3 regions of the Bacillus paralicheniformis genome follow, and region 2 is predicted to be linked to each of the others. Evidence: riboswitches for the same ligand, from Rfam matches in the RefSeq annotation. Region 2 holds a riboswitch; each other region holds the start of a gene.
What was found. A riboswitch is a leader RNA that binds a small molecule or an ion and turns the genes downstream of it on or off. The one in region 2 is predicted to bind S-adenosylmethionine.
Positions count from the first base shown of each region.

Region 1: linked by a shared signal. The riboswitch ahead of mtnW (2,3-diketo-5-methylthiopentyl-1-phosphate enolase) and the one ahead of CP943_RS07080 (methionine biosynthesis PLP-dependent protein) in region 2 are both predicted to bind S-adenosylmethionine.
Region 3: linked by a shared signal. The riboswitch ahead of metN (methionine ABC transporter ATP-binding protein MetN) and the one ahead of CP943_RS07080 (methionine biosynthesis PLP-dependent protein) in region 2 are both predicted to bind S-adenosylmethionine.

Region 1 covers NZ_CP023665.1:1,549,247-1,552,522, reverse strand. The annotation lists gene mtnX (2-hydroxy-3-keto-5-methylthiopentenyl-1-phosphate phosphatase) at 1-14, opposite strand, end outside; gene mtnW (2,3-diketo-5-methylthiopentyl-1-phosphate enolase) at 11-1,228, opposite strand; SAM riboswitch class I at 1,312-1,411, opposite strand; gene CP943_RS07935 (pyridoxal phosphate-dependent aminotransferase) at 1,461-2,651, opposite strand; gene CP943_RS07930 (carbon-nitrogen family hydrolase) at 2,747-3,276, shown strand, end outside.
Region 2 covers NZ_CP023665.1:1,389,292-1,392,567, forward strand. The annotation lists gene CP943_RS07070 (DinB family protein) at 1-31, opposite strand, end outside; gene CP943_RS07075 (helix-turn-helix transcriptional regulator) at 113-1,060, opposite strand; SAM riboswitch class I at 1,188-1,304, shown strand; gene CP943_RS07080 (methionine biosynthesis PLP-dependent protein) at 1,370-2,494, shown strand; gene metC (cystathionine beta-lyase) at 2,484-3,276, shown strand, end outside.
Region 3 covers NZ_CP023665.1:3,524,965-3,528,240, forward strand. The annotation lists gene metQ (methionine ABC transporter substrate-binding lipoprotein MetQ) at 1-65, opposite strand, end outside; gene CP943_RS18095 (methionine ABC transporter permease) at 79-747, opposite strand; gene metN (methionine ABC transporter ATP-binding protein MetN) at 740-1,765, opposite strand; SAM riboswitch class I at 1,882-1,989, opposite strand; gene CP943_RS18105 (SCP2 sterol-binding domain-containing protein) at 2,164-2,520, opposite strand; gene CP943_RS18110 (thioredoxin family protein) at 2,642-2,950, opposite strand; gene CP943_RS18115 (toprim domain-containing protein) at 2,976-3,276, opposite strand, start outside.

The DNA of each region.
Region 1 (3,276 bases), 160 kb from region 2:
AGCGGCTGCTTCATACGGAAACCTCAACCCTTCCCCATTTTTCAAGGGCGAGCTTCAAATCGGGAGAACGCTTTGCTTTTTCTTCGACTGGCTCCGCTTCCAGGACGGCATCAATGATCGCCCGAAACGCTCTTCCTCCGCCTGCCGCTCCGTTTGGATGACCGTGAATCCCCCCGCCTGCGTTGATGATATGGTCAATGCCGAAGTCTTTCATCAAGAGCGGCACCATGCCGGGGTGAATACCGGCCGACGGAACGGCGAATGTCGGTTTAAAAACGTCTTCCTTCGTGCATTCATCATATATGGCAAGCGCATCCTGCTTCGGCAGAGCAACGCTTCCGTACGGTGAAGGGAACAGGCTGAAATCAGCACCCGCATACCGGTTGAGCTTGCCGAGCAAAAGCGAATGGGAAAAACCGTAATGCGGCGACGAAGTGAGTGCGCCGCTTACTGCCGGGTGCGCCATGATCGGCAGCGGGATGTCGTCGTCTTCCGCAAGGCTTTGCAAAACATCGAGCCCGTAGGCAAACACATTCAGCAGCAACACATCGGCTCCGAGCTCGGCTGCTTTTCTCGCCTTCGATTTCAGCTCCATTGTCCTGCCCGTCAGGTTGACGGCATACAGCGTTTTGCGCCCAGTTTCTTCAAAAGCTGCCTCAAGCACTTTTTTTCCTTCCGTGATTCGTTTTTCAAAGGGGGCACTGCCTGTTTCGAATAAGATTTCATCGTCCTTGATCAAATCCACTCCGCCGAGCGCCTGCTGTCTGAGCTGTTCCTTCAAGTCTTCCATATCGCGGCCGATGACGCCTTTAAAAATGCTCATCAACAGAGGCCTTTCAAATTCGCCGATTTTTTTCCGGATCCCGTATACGCCGAATTTCGGGCCCGGCAATGATTGTTTAAAAGACTGCGAAAACTCCAAATCCGCCAATTTGATTTTTCCGTCGAGAGACAGCTTTCCAAAAACGGTCGTCAGCACAGCGGGAATGTCGCTTGTAAAATTGGCTTCCGGATAAGCGATGGTGACCGTTGTCTGTTTTTCCCCCAGCGTGCTTTCTGTTTCTTCGACCTTGACGACGCGTCCTTTATGCTTTTTCAGCTGTTCCTGCTTTAAGAGCGGCAGATCTGTCCACGACCCGACCGTCAGTCCGATCGCAATTTGCTCGGCCCGCTTTTCTGCGTCACATCCTTGATCTGTCAAAACATATGTTGCCAAAAGTTCACTCATTCTGTAGCTCCTTCCTGCTTCATGCATATAAAAAACCTCTTTTGCTGCTTTAGCTAAAAGAGGTTTCGCATTTCAGGTTCGAATCCTTATCTCTCAGCGTCAGCTGCAAGAATTAGCACCGTGCTTAAAAAGTCGGTTGCCGGGCTTCATCGGGCTTGTCCCTCTGCCTGCTCTTGATAAGAATATTGATTTTATAAATTATTTTGAATTATCCCATCGTTTTTCCCGGTTGTCAATGACTGTGGCCGGTCTTTTTGAATATATTCAGCTTGGCAATGCGCGAAGCCGCTTCCCGGAGCCGCTCTTCGCTTGTCAAGAGGCCGACTCTCACATAGCCTTCTCCGTATTTGCCGAAGCCGATGCCGGGCGCTGTGACGACATTCGCTTTTTCGAGAAGCAGATCGGAAAAAGCCTCAGATGTATACCCGTCAGGGACAGGCATCCAGGCGAAAAAAGAACCTTGCGGAGCATCCGCGTGCCAACCGATTTCGCGGACCGCACGAATCCATACATCCCGCCTTTTTTCGTAGCGCTCATTTTGCTCCTTGACACACGCTTGGTCTGATAGAAGCGCGGCTGCCGCGGCGTCTTGGACCGCTTTAAAAAGGCTGACATACATATGGTCCTGATAAAGGTTCAGCGCTTCGATCACAGATGCGTTGCCAACTGCAAACCCGACCCGCCATCCAGCCATATTATACGTTTTGGAAAGCGTGTAAATTTCGATTCCTGTGTCTTTTGCCCCCTCCGTTTCGAGAAAGCTGACAGGCCTCTTGCCGTCGTAGCCGATCGCACCGTAGGCAAAATCGTGGACGACGCAAATTCCGTTTGACTTGGCAAACCGGACAGTCTCTTCGAAAAAAACAGGCGTGGCTTGGGCACCGGTTGGATTGTTTGGATAATTTAAATACATGAGCTTCGCATTTTCTTTCACTTCCTTCGGAATCCGGCTGTAGTCAGGCAGAAACTGATTGCCCGCTGTAAGCGGCATCGTTGCCATGTTCGCTCTTGCCAGCTCAACGCCCGACCAGTAGTCGGGATAGCCTGGATCGGGAACGAGCACGGCATCCCCCGGATTTAACAAACATTGCGGAAGCTCGACAAGACCGGCTTTTCCGCCGAACAATACAGCGACTTCGCGTTCGGGATCGAGCTCTACACCGTATTCCCTTCGATAGAACGCGGCTGCCGCCTCCTTGAGTGAACGGCTGCCGCGAAAGGAGGAATACTGATGGTTTTCAGGGTTGCGAACGGCTTGCGCCATTGTATCAACGATGTGATCAGGTGTCGGCTGATCGGGATTCCCCTGGCCGAGATTGATCACATCATGGCCGGCGGCGATTTTTTCATTCACCTTTTTCACCAAGGAAGCGAAAAACTGCTCAGGCAGCTGTTTCAGCACATCTGAAAGCTCAAATTTCATATGATTCACCCGCTTTTGAAAAATTCTTGAAATGATAGTCCATCATCATATATTGTTAAATGTAAAATGTAAAGAAAAAAATGAGGTGATCCAGATTGAAGCTGACAATTTCATGTCTGCAATTCGATATCGCATACGGCAATCCTTCTGAAAATTTTAAAAAAGCGGAGCAGCTGATCGAACAGGAAAGCCGGAAAGCGGATGTTCTTCTCCTTCCCGAGCTGTGGACGACGGGTTATGATTTAAAAAATCTCGGCTCCATCGCAGATGAAGAAGGCAGGCAAACGAAGAGATGGCTGCAGGAAACGGCAAAAGCAAACCGTGTCCATATCATTTGCGGCTCTGTCGCCGTTAAGAAAAAAAGCGGTGTGTACAATATCATGTACATCGCAGACAAAAACGGACATTTGATCAAAGAATACAGCAAAGCTCACCTTTTCCAGCTGATGGACGAACACCTCTATTTGTCAGCGGGCTCAGGCGACGGGAGCTTCGAGCTTGAAGGGATCCCGGCTGCGGGGTTTATCTGCTACGACATCCGTTTCCCGGAATGGATCAGAAAACATACGAAGGAAGGTGCGGGCATCATCTTTGTATCGGCGGAATGGCCGCTCGCCCGCCTCGA
Region 2 (3,276 bases):
AATCGCTCCGCAGGGCTTGAACTTGATTCATTTGCTTCATCCTTTCCATTTGGCATTATTCTAAAAGTATCACCTAATCCTGACAGGCTTTGTCACGATTCTAAAAAAAAAGTCAGTCGTACCTTGCTAAAATGTCAGAAGCCTTTCGTTTCAGCTGAAGCTTGATTTCCGCGGGTTCTTTGACAGTTGCCTCAGTGCCGAGGTTCCACAAAAGTTCCCCGAAATACTCAAGTTCTGGTCTGGGGAGGTTTGCATCGATCGCCCCCGTCCCGTCATCCCGCATGGTGAGGATCTTGAATAAGTCCACATCAGCCGCAGCCCGCCTGGCTCCTCTGCGTGTCAGTTCCGCTTGCAGCCGCACCGGTTCAGAGCACTCGCTCTCCGAATGTTTGATCCAGCTGAGAACCGATCGATAGGGAAGCTGGCGGGCCAGCGGGCTGGCCGCTTTTTCCGCCCGAAGGATGCGGTCGGCGCGGAACAGTCTGAACGCCTGCCTTTTAAAGCAATAGGCCGGACAGTACCAGAAGCCGTTCCAGCTGAACAAGCCGATGGGCTGGATGGATCTCTCCGCGCAATCGTCTGTTCCGTCATAAACGACCGTCAAAACGGATTGATTGATGGCTGCATCAAGAAGCGTTTCTAAATGTTCGGCGGCTTTTGGACGATGCGGATTCCAGAACACGATTCTGTCTTTCATCGCATCAATCCGCTCCTGTGTTTCCACGGGAAGGTGGCGGTAGAACTTTTTTAAAACCATCCGCGTTTCCGCATCAAAGGGAAGCGATCCGAAAAACTGCAGAGATTGATACGCGAAAAACATAGCCGCCGCCTCTGATTGTGTAAAAAAGAGCGGCGGAAGCACAGGTTCATTCAGCAAATAATAGCCTCCGTTCGCGCCTGTTTCAGAATAGATCGGGACGCCGAGCGCGCTCAGCTCGTCCAGATCGCGGAGAATCGTGCGGTAGGAAACCCCGAATTCTGCTGCGAGCTCCCCGGCCGTAAATTTTCGTTTTGTATGAACGGTCATCATCAATTCGATTAATCGCTCTGTTTTTGGCATCTGATTCCTCCGGTTCCGTCGTTTGGTTTCATCATACCATGTTCAATATGAGGAAAGATTTAAAAATGACCCTTGAAAAATGTCTTGACTTAGGTTAAAGTAAAGAACAATCAGAAAATTGAAGAGATTCTTATCACGAGAGGTGGAGGGACTGGCCCTTTGAAACCTCAGCAACCGGTCTGCACTGACGATGTCAGTGTACCAAGGTGCTAAATCCAGCAAGCAGATGCTTGGAAGATAAGAAGAAGCGCATAATCCCCCTTCTTCTTATGAAGAAGGGGTTTTTTATTTTTAAAAGGATGGTGTCATATGACTGAACATGTACAAACAACGCTGGCGCAAATCGGCAACCGCAGTGATGAAATAACGGGAACTGTCAATCCTCCCGTTTATTTCTCTTCTGCGTACAGGCACAAAGGGATCGGGGAATCCACAGGGTTTGATTACATTCGCACAAAAAATCCGACAAGACAGCTTGTTGAAGATGCAATCGCGAAACTCGAAGGGGGAACGCGCGGCTTTGCGTTCAGTTCCGGTATGGCTGCCATTCAGACGATCATGGCTCTGTTTCAAAGCGGGGATGAGCTCATCGTTTCGTCCGATTTATATGGGGGAACGTACCGCCTTTTTGAAAACGAATGGAAGAAATACGGACTTCGCTTTTTCTACGACGATTTTTCAGACGAAGACTGTATCAAGTCGAAAATCACGAACAATACAAAGGCACTGTTTGTAGAAACGCCGACAAATCCGCTCATGCAGGAAGCTGATATTCAAAAAATCGCGCAAATCGCCAAAGAGCACGACTTGCTGCTCATTGTTGACAATACGTTCTATACACCGGTTCTGCAAAAGCCGATTGAGCTCGGCGCTGATCTTGTCATTCACAGCGCGACGAAGTATTTGGGCGGTCATAACGATCTTTTGGCGGGGCTTGTCGTTGCAAAAGGCGAAGAGCTGTCTGAGGAAATGTTCCAGCACCAAAACGCCATCGGCGCGGTTTTATCGCCGTTCGATTCATGGCTCTTAATGAGAGGGATGAAGACGCTCGCTCTCAGGATGAGACAGCATCAGGAAAACGCGCGGGAACTTGCGGCCTTTTTGGAAGAGCAGGAGGAAATTGCCGATGTTCTTTATCCGGGAAAAGGCGGCATGCTGTCATTCCGCGTTCAAAAAGAAGAATGGGTTAATCCGTTGCTGAAAAATCTCAAGACGATCTGTTTCGCCGAAAGCCTCGGCGGAGTCGAAAGCTTCATCACCTATCCGGCGACACAGACCCATATGGATATCCCGGAAGACATCCGAATTGCAAACGGCGTCTGCAACAGACTTCTGCGCTTTTCAGTCGGAATCGAACACGTCTCCGATTTAAAGCAGGATCTAAAAGCTGCGCTGGAAAAAGTAAAAGGGGAGGCGGTTCCGCATGAGTCATGAAAACTGGACGCTTGAAACACGGCTTGTTCATAACCAAAATAAAACGGACGGAGCAACCGGAGCCGTCAGCGTGCCGATCCAGCACGCCTCAACCTTTCATCAAGGCTCTTTTGACAAATTCGGCGAATATGACTACAGCCGGTCAGGAACACCGACAAGAACGGCGCTTGAAGACACGATAGCCGAGCTTGAGGGAGGGACGAGGGGATTTGCTTTTTCATCCGGAATGGCCGCGATTTCCACCGCCTTTCTGCTTTTGTCAAAGGGCGATCACGTGCTTGTCACAAAAGATGTGTACGGCGGCACTTACCGGATGATTACGGAAGTGCTGAGCCGCTTCGGGATTGAACATACTTTCGTCGATATGACGGATTTAAATGAAATTGCTTTAAACATAAGGGAAAATACAAAAGTCATCTACCTTGAAACACCGTCAAATCCGACGCTCGGCATTACGGATATCAGAGGCGTCGTCAAGCTTGCCAAGGCGCACGGCTGTCTGACGTTTCTTGACAACACGTTTATGACCCCGGCGCTGCAGCGGCCGCTCGAGCTCGGCGTCGATGTTGTGCTACACAGCGCGACGAAGTTTTTAAGCGGACACAGCGACGTATTATCAGGACTTGCCGTTGTGAAAGACAAAAAGCTCGGGGAAGAACTTTATAAGCTGCAAAATTCGTTCGGCGCTGTTCTCGGCGTCCAAGACTGCTGGCTTGTGCTGAGAGGGCTGAAAACACTGCAGGTTCGGCTTGAAAAAGCATCTCGAACAGCTCAGCAGCTCG
Region 3 (3,276 bases), 2.1 Mb from region 2:
GATCCGCAAGCGGCTAAAACGCCTGCAAAAATGATGAATAAAGCTGTTAATAAACCTTTTTTCATGTTGATGTCCTCCCTAACGTTTGTCTAATTTATTTGTTATAAAATCCCCGATAAACTGGATGATAAACACAATAGCTAAGATGAAAATAGTGGCGATGAGTATAATATCGGGATTGTTCATCTGAAAACCGTTTACATAGGCAAGGTTCCCGAGTCCGCCTGAACCGATTGCTCCGGCCATCGCCGTCGAACCGATCAGTGCAATCGCCGTAACCGTAATGCCAGAGATCAAGGCCGGCATCGATTCGGGCAGGAGCACTTTAAATATGATCGTCGATGTTTTGGCTCCCATCGATTTTGCCGCTTCAATCACGCCCTTATCAACTTCGCGCAAAGCGATTTCAACCAGGCGGGCATAGAACGGAGCGGATGCGATAATCAAAGCCGGAAGTGCGGCGTTCGGCCCCAAGATCGTGTTCATTAAAAACTTTGTGAAACCAAGCAGCAAAATAATCAATATAATAAAAGGAATAGACCTGAACACATTGACGATTGCCGAGATTACACCGTTCACGACTCGATTCTGCCAAATGTTTCCTTTTGAAGTCAGATACAGCAGCATACCGAGAATCACTCCGATGATAAAAGCAAACAATAGGGAAATTCCTGTCATATATATCGTTTCATACGTAGCTTCCCACAGCTGCTCCATATCTACGTTTGGAAACAGTTTTTCAAACATTCGTGATCACCTCTGCTTCTACTTGACGGCTCTTGATGAAATCGACCACATCATTGACCTCGTTTTCATATCCGTCGACATGAATGAACAATGAACCGTATGCGCCGTCCTGAGTTTGCGAGATTTTGCCTTGAAGGATGTTGACTTCAACATCGAACTTCCGAATGATCTGTGTGATCAGCGGCGATTCGGCCGCTTCACCGACGAAGGTGAGCTTGATCGTCCGCCCCGATGTCGTTTCTTCGAGGAAATGCTTCAGCGTTTCCTGTGTTTCCACCGGTTCTGTTACCTGCTGAACAAAGCGCTTTGTCATTTCTTCCTGCGGCTTGAGGAATACGTTCAGCACATCGCCTTCTTCCACGACCTTTCCGTTTTCCATGACGGCCACTCTGTGGCAGATTTTCCTGATGACATGCATTTCATGAGTAATCAGGACAATGGTCAGTCCGAGCCTTTCATTGATATCGGACAGAAGACCCAGGATCGAGTCAGTCGTCTGCGGATCAAGCGCTGATGTCGCTTCATCGCATAAGAGAACTTTCGGATTGTTTGCGAGCGCCCGAGCGATGCCGACGCGCTGCTTTTGGCCTCCGCTAAGCTGTGAAGGGTAGGCATTTTCCTTGCCTTCAAGTCCGACAAGCTTTATCAGTTCAGCGACTCTTTTCAGACGTTTTGCTTTGCTGACACCGGCGATCTCCAGCGGAAACGCAATATTGTCGCGGACCGTTCTTGACCACAATAGGTTGAAGTGCTGGAAAATCATGCTGATTTCCTGCCTTGCATTCCTCAGCTTCTTCCCTTTGATCTCACTGATTGTTCTGCCGGCTACTTCAACCGTGCCTGAAGTCGGCTGTTCAAGTCCGTTCAAAAGACGGATCAAGGAGCTTTTTCCAGCTCCGCTATATCCAATAATTCCGAAGATTTCACCTTTTTTAATCGTAAGGGTGACATCCTGGACAGCATTGACATCTCCATGCTTTGACCGATAAATCTTTGAAACATTTTGAAGATTTATCAAAAGCCATCACCTGCTTTCTTGCTCAATTCTCATAGTTGTCTAAATCCCTGATCAAACAATGAAAAAAGCCTTTCTGCACACATGAGCAGAAAGGCTTTTGAATAGTCTGGGCCTTTCTCTCATCTTTCAAAGCATAACGCTTCGTGTGAATTGGCACCATTTCAACACGTGTTGATGGTTGCCGGGTTTCATAGGGCACTTCCCTCCACCTCTCTGGATAAGAGAATCATATATTTATTTTTTGATTATTATGATCGGAATTCTTAAAGTAGGATATCATGCGAAAAAATAGTTGTCAACTATTTTTCGTAAGACAATCGGCCTACGGCGAAAAGAGACGAACGTAAACGCTCGTCTCTGTCCGACTTATACACGGAATGTGCCGATTTTTCAAATTTTTAAAATGTCTCTGAATAAAGATCGCTGTTTTTAAAAAAGCCGTCCGTCAGCCATAAAATCGCTTCAAGCTTCAATAAAGCTCTGAATGAGCCTTTTACTTGAACAGTGCCGCGCTGTACGAGATGCTGCAATGAAATATCGCCGTGAAGAAGGTCAATAATCTCGCTTTGCTCTCCAAAAAAGGTCAAATGAGCTTTCTCTGCAAGAGAAGATTTTTCCATTTCTCCTTTTTCGTTGATCGCTAACGTAAAAGCTTCTTTCTCGCCTTGAAACGTAATCAGCAAAGCCGTTGTCGATAATAGAGGTTTTAAAAAAAGAGCCTTGTCCTCTCTTTCTATCAATCCCATTTTCTCCAACTGTATAACCTCCTGTAAATTGGTCATACTTACAGATTCTCTGTCTGCCGCAGGAGTTCCTTTAGGAATTGCTCGACAAGTTTTTGCTGGTTATTTCCCGAGAAATATGTCAAAACCGCCCTTAATCCACAACATTTTGTTTAATCGTATCGTATAAGTAGGAAACGGAGTGAAAAGCGTATTCTTTTTTGACGACTTCCCCGTTTTTGTAAAGGATAAAGCATGGAACGCTTTCTATTTCCTGCTGCTTGGCAAATGCCGGGGAATAATTGAGATTGTTTTTATAAAAAGGAATGTCCTTTATCATTTCATCAACGACTTCCAGCATTCTTCCGGCCAGCTGACACGTTCCGCAGAACGGCGTGTATACATATAGAAGACAGGTCTCATGTTCAAGCCGTTTTAGCTCTTTTTCTTGGAGTTCTTGCATCTGTTGAACCGCACCTCAATACGTTTTATAATAAATATTTTGTATGTACCCGGATGTTTGAACGAATTAATACTTCTGCAACATGCTGACTCGGGGCGGAAGCGACTTCTTTGTATACCCTATCGATGTATAGATGCGAAGCTTGGGGGAGCTCCCTCGTCAGCTGCCGGCGGAGCTTTTCCCCTGATTCATCGGCATCCACCAGGATATAAACGTCTTTATCAAACAGCGTTTCGGCGAATTCATCGAGTTTTGCCTGGCTGATCGTTCCGTTTGTGCAAATAATATCCACGGGCTCTTCGATGACATGCTTCACTTTTTGCTTA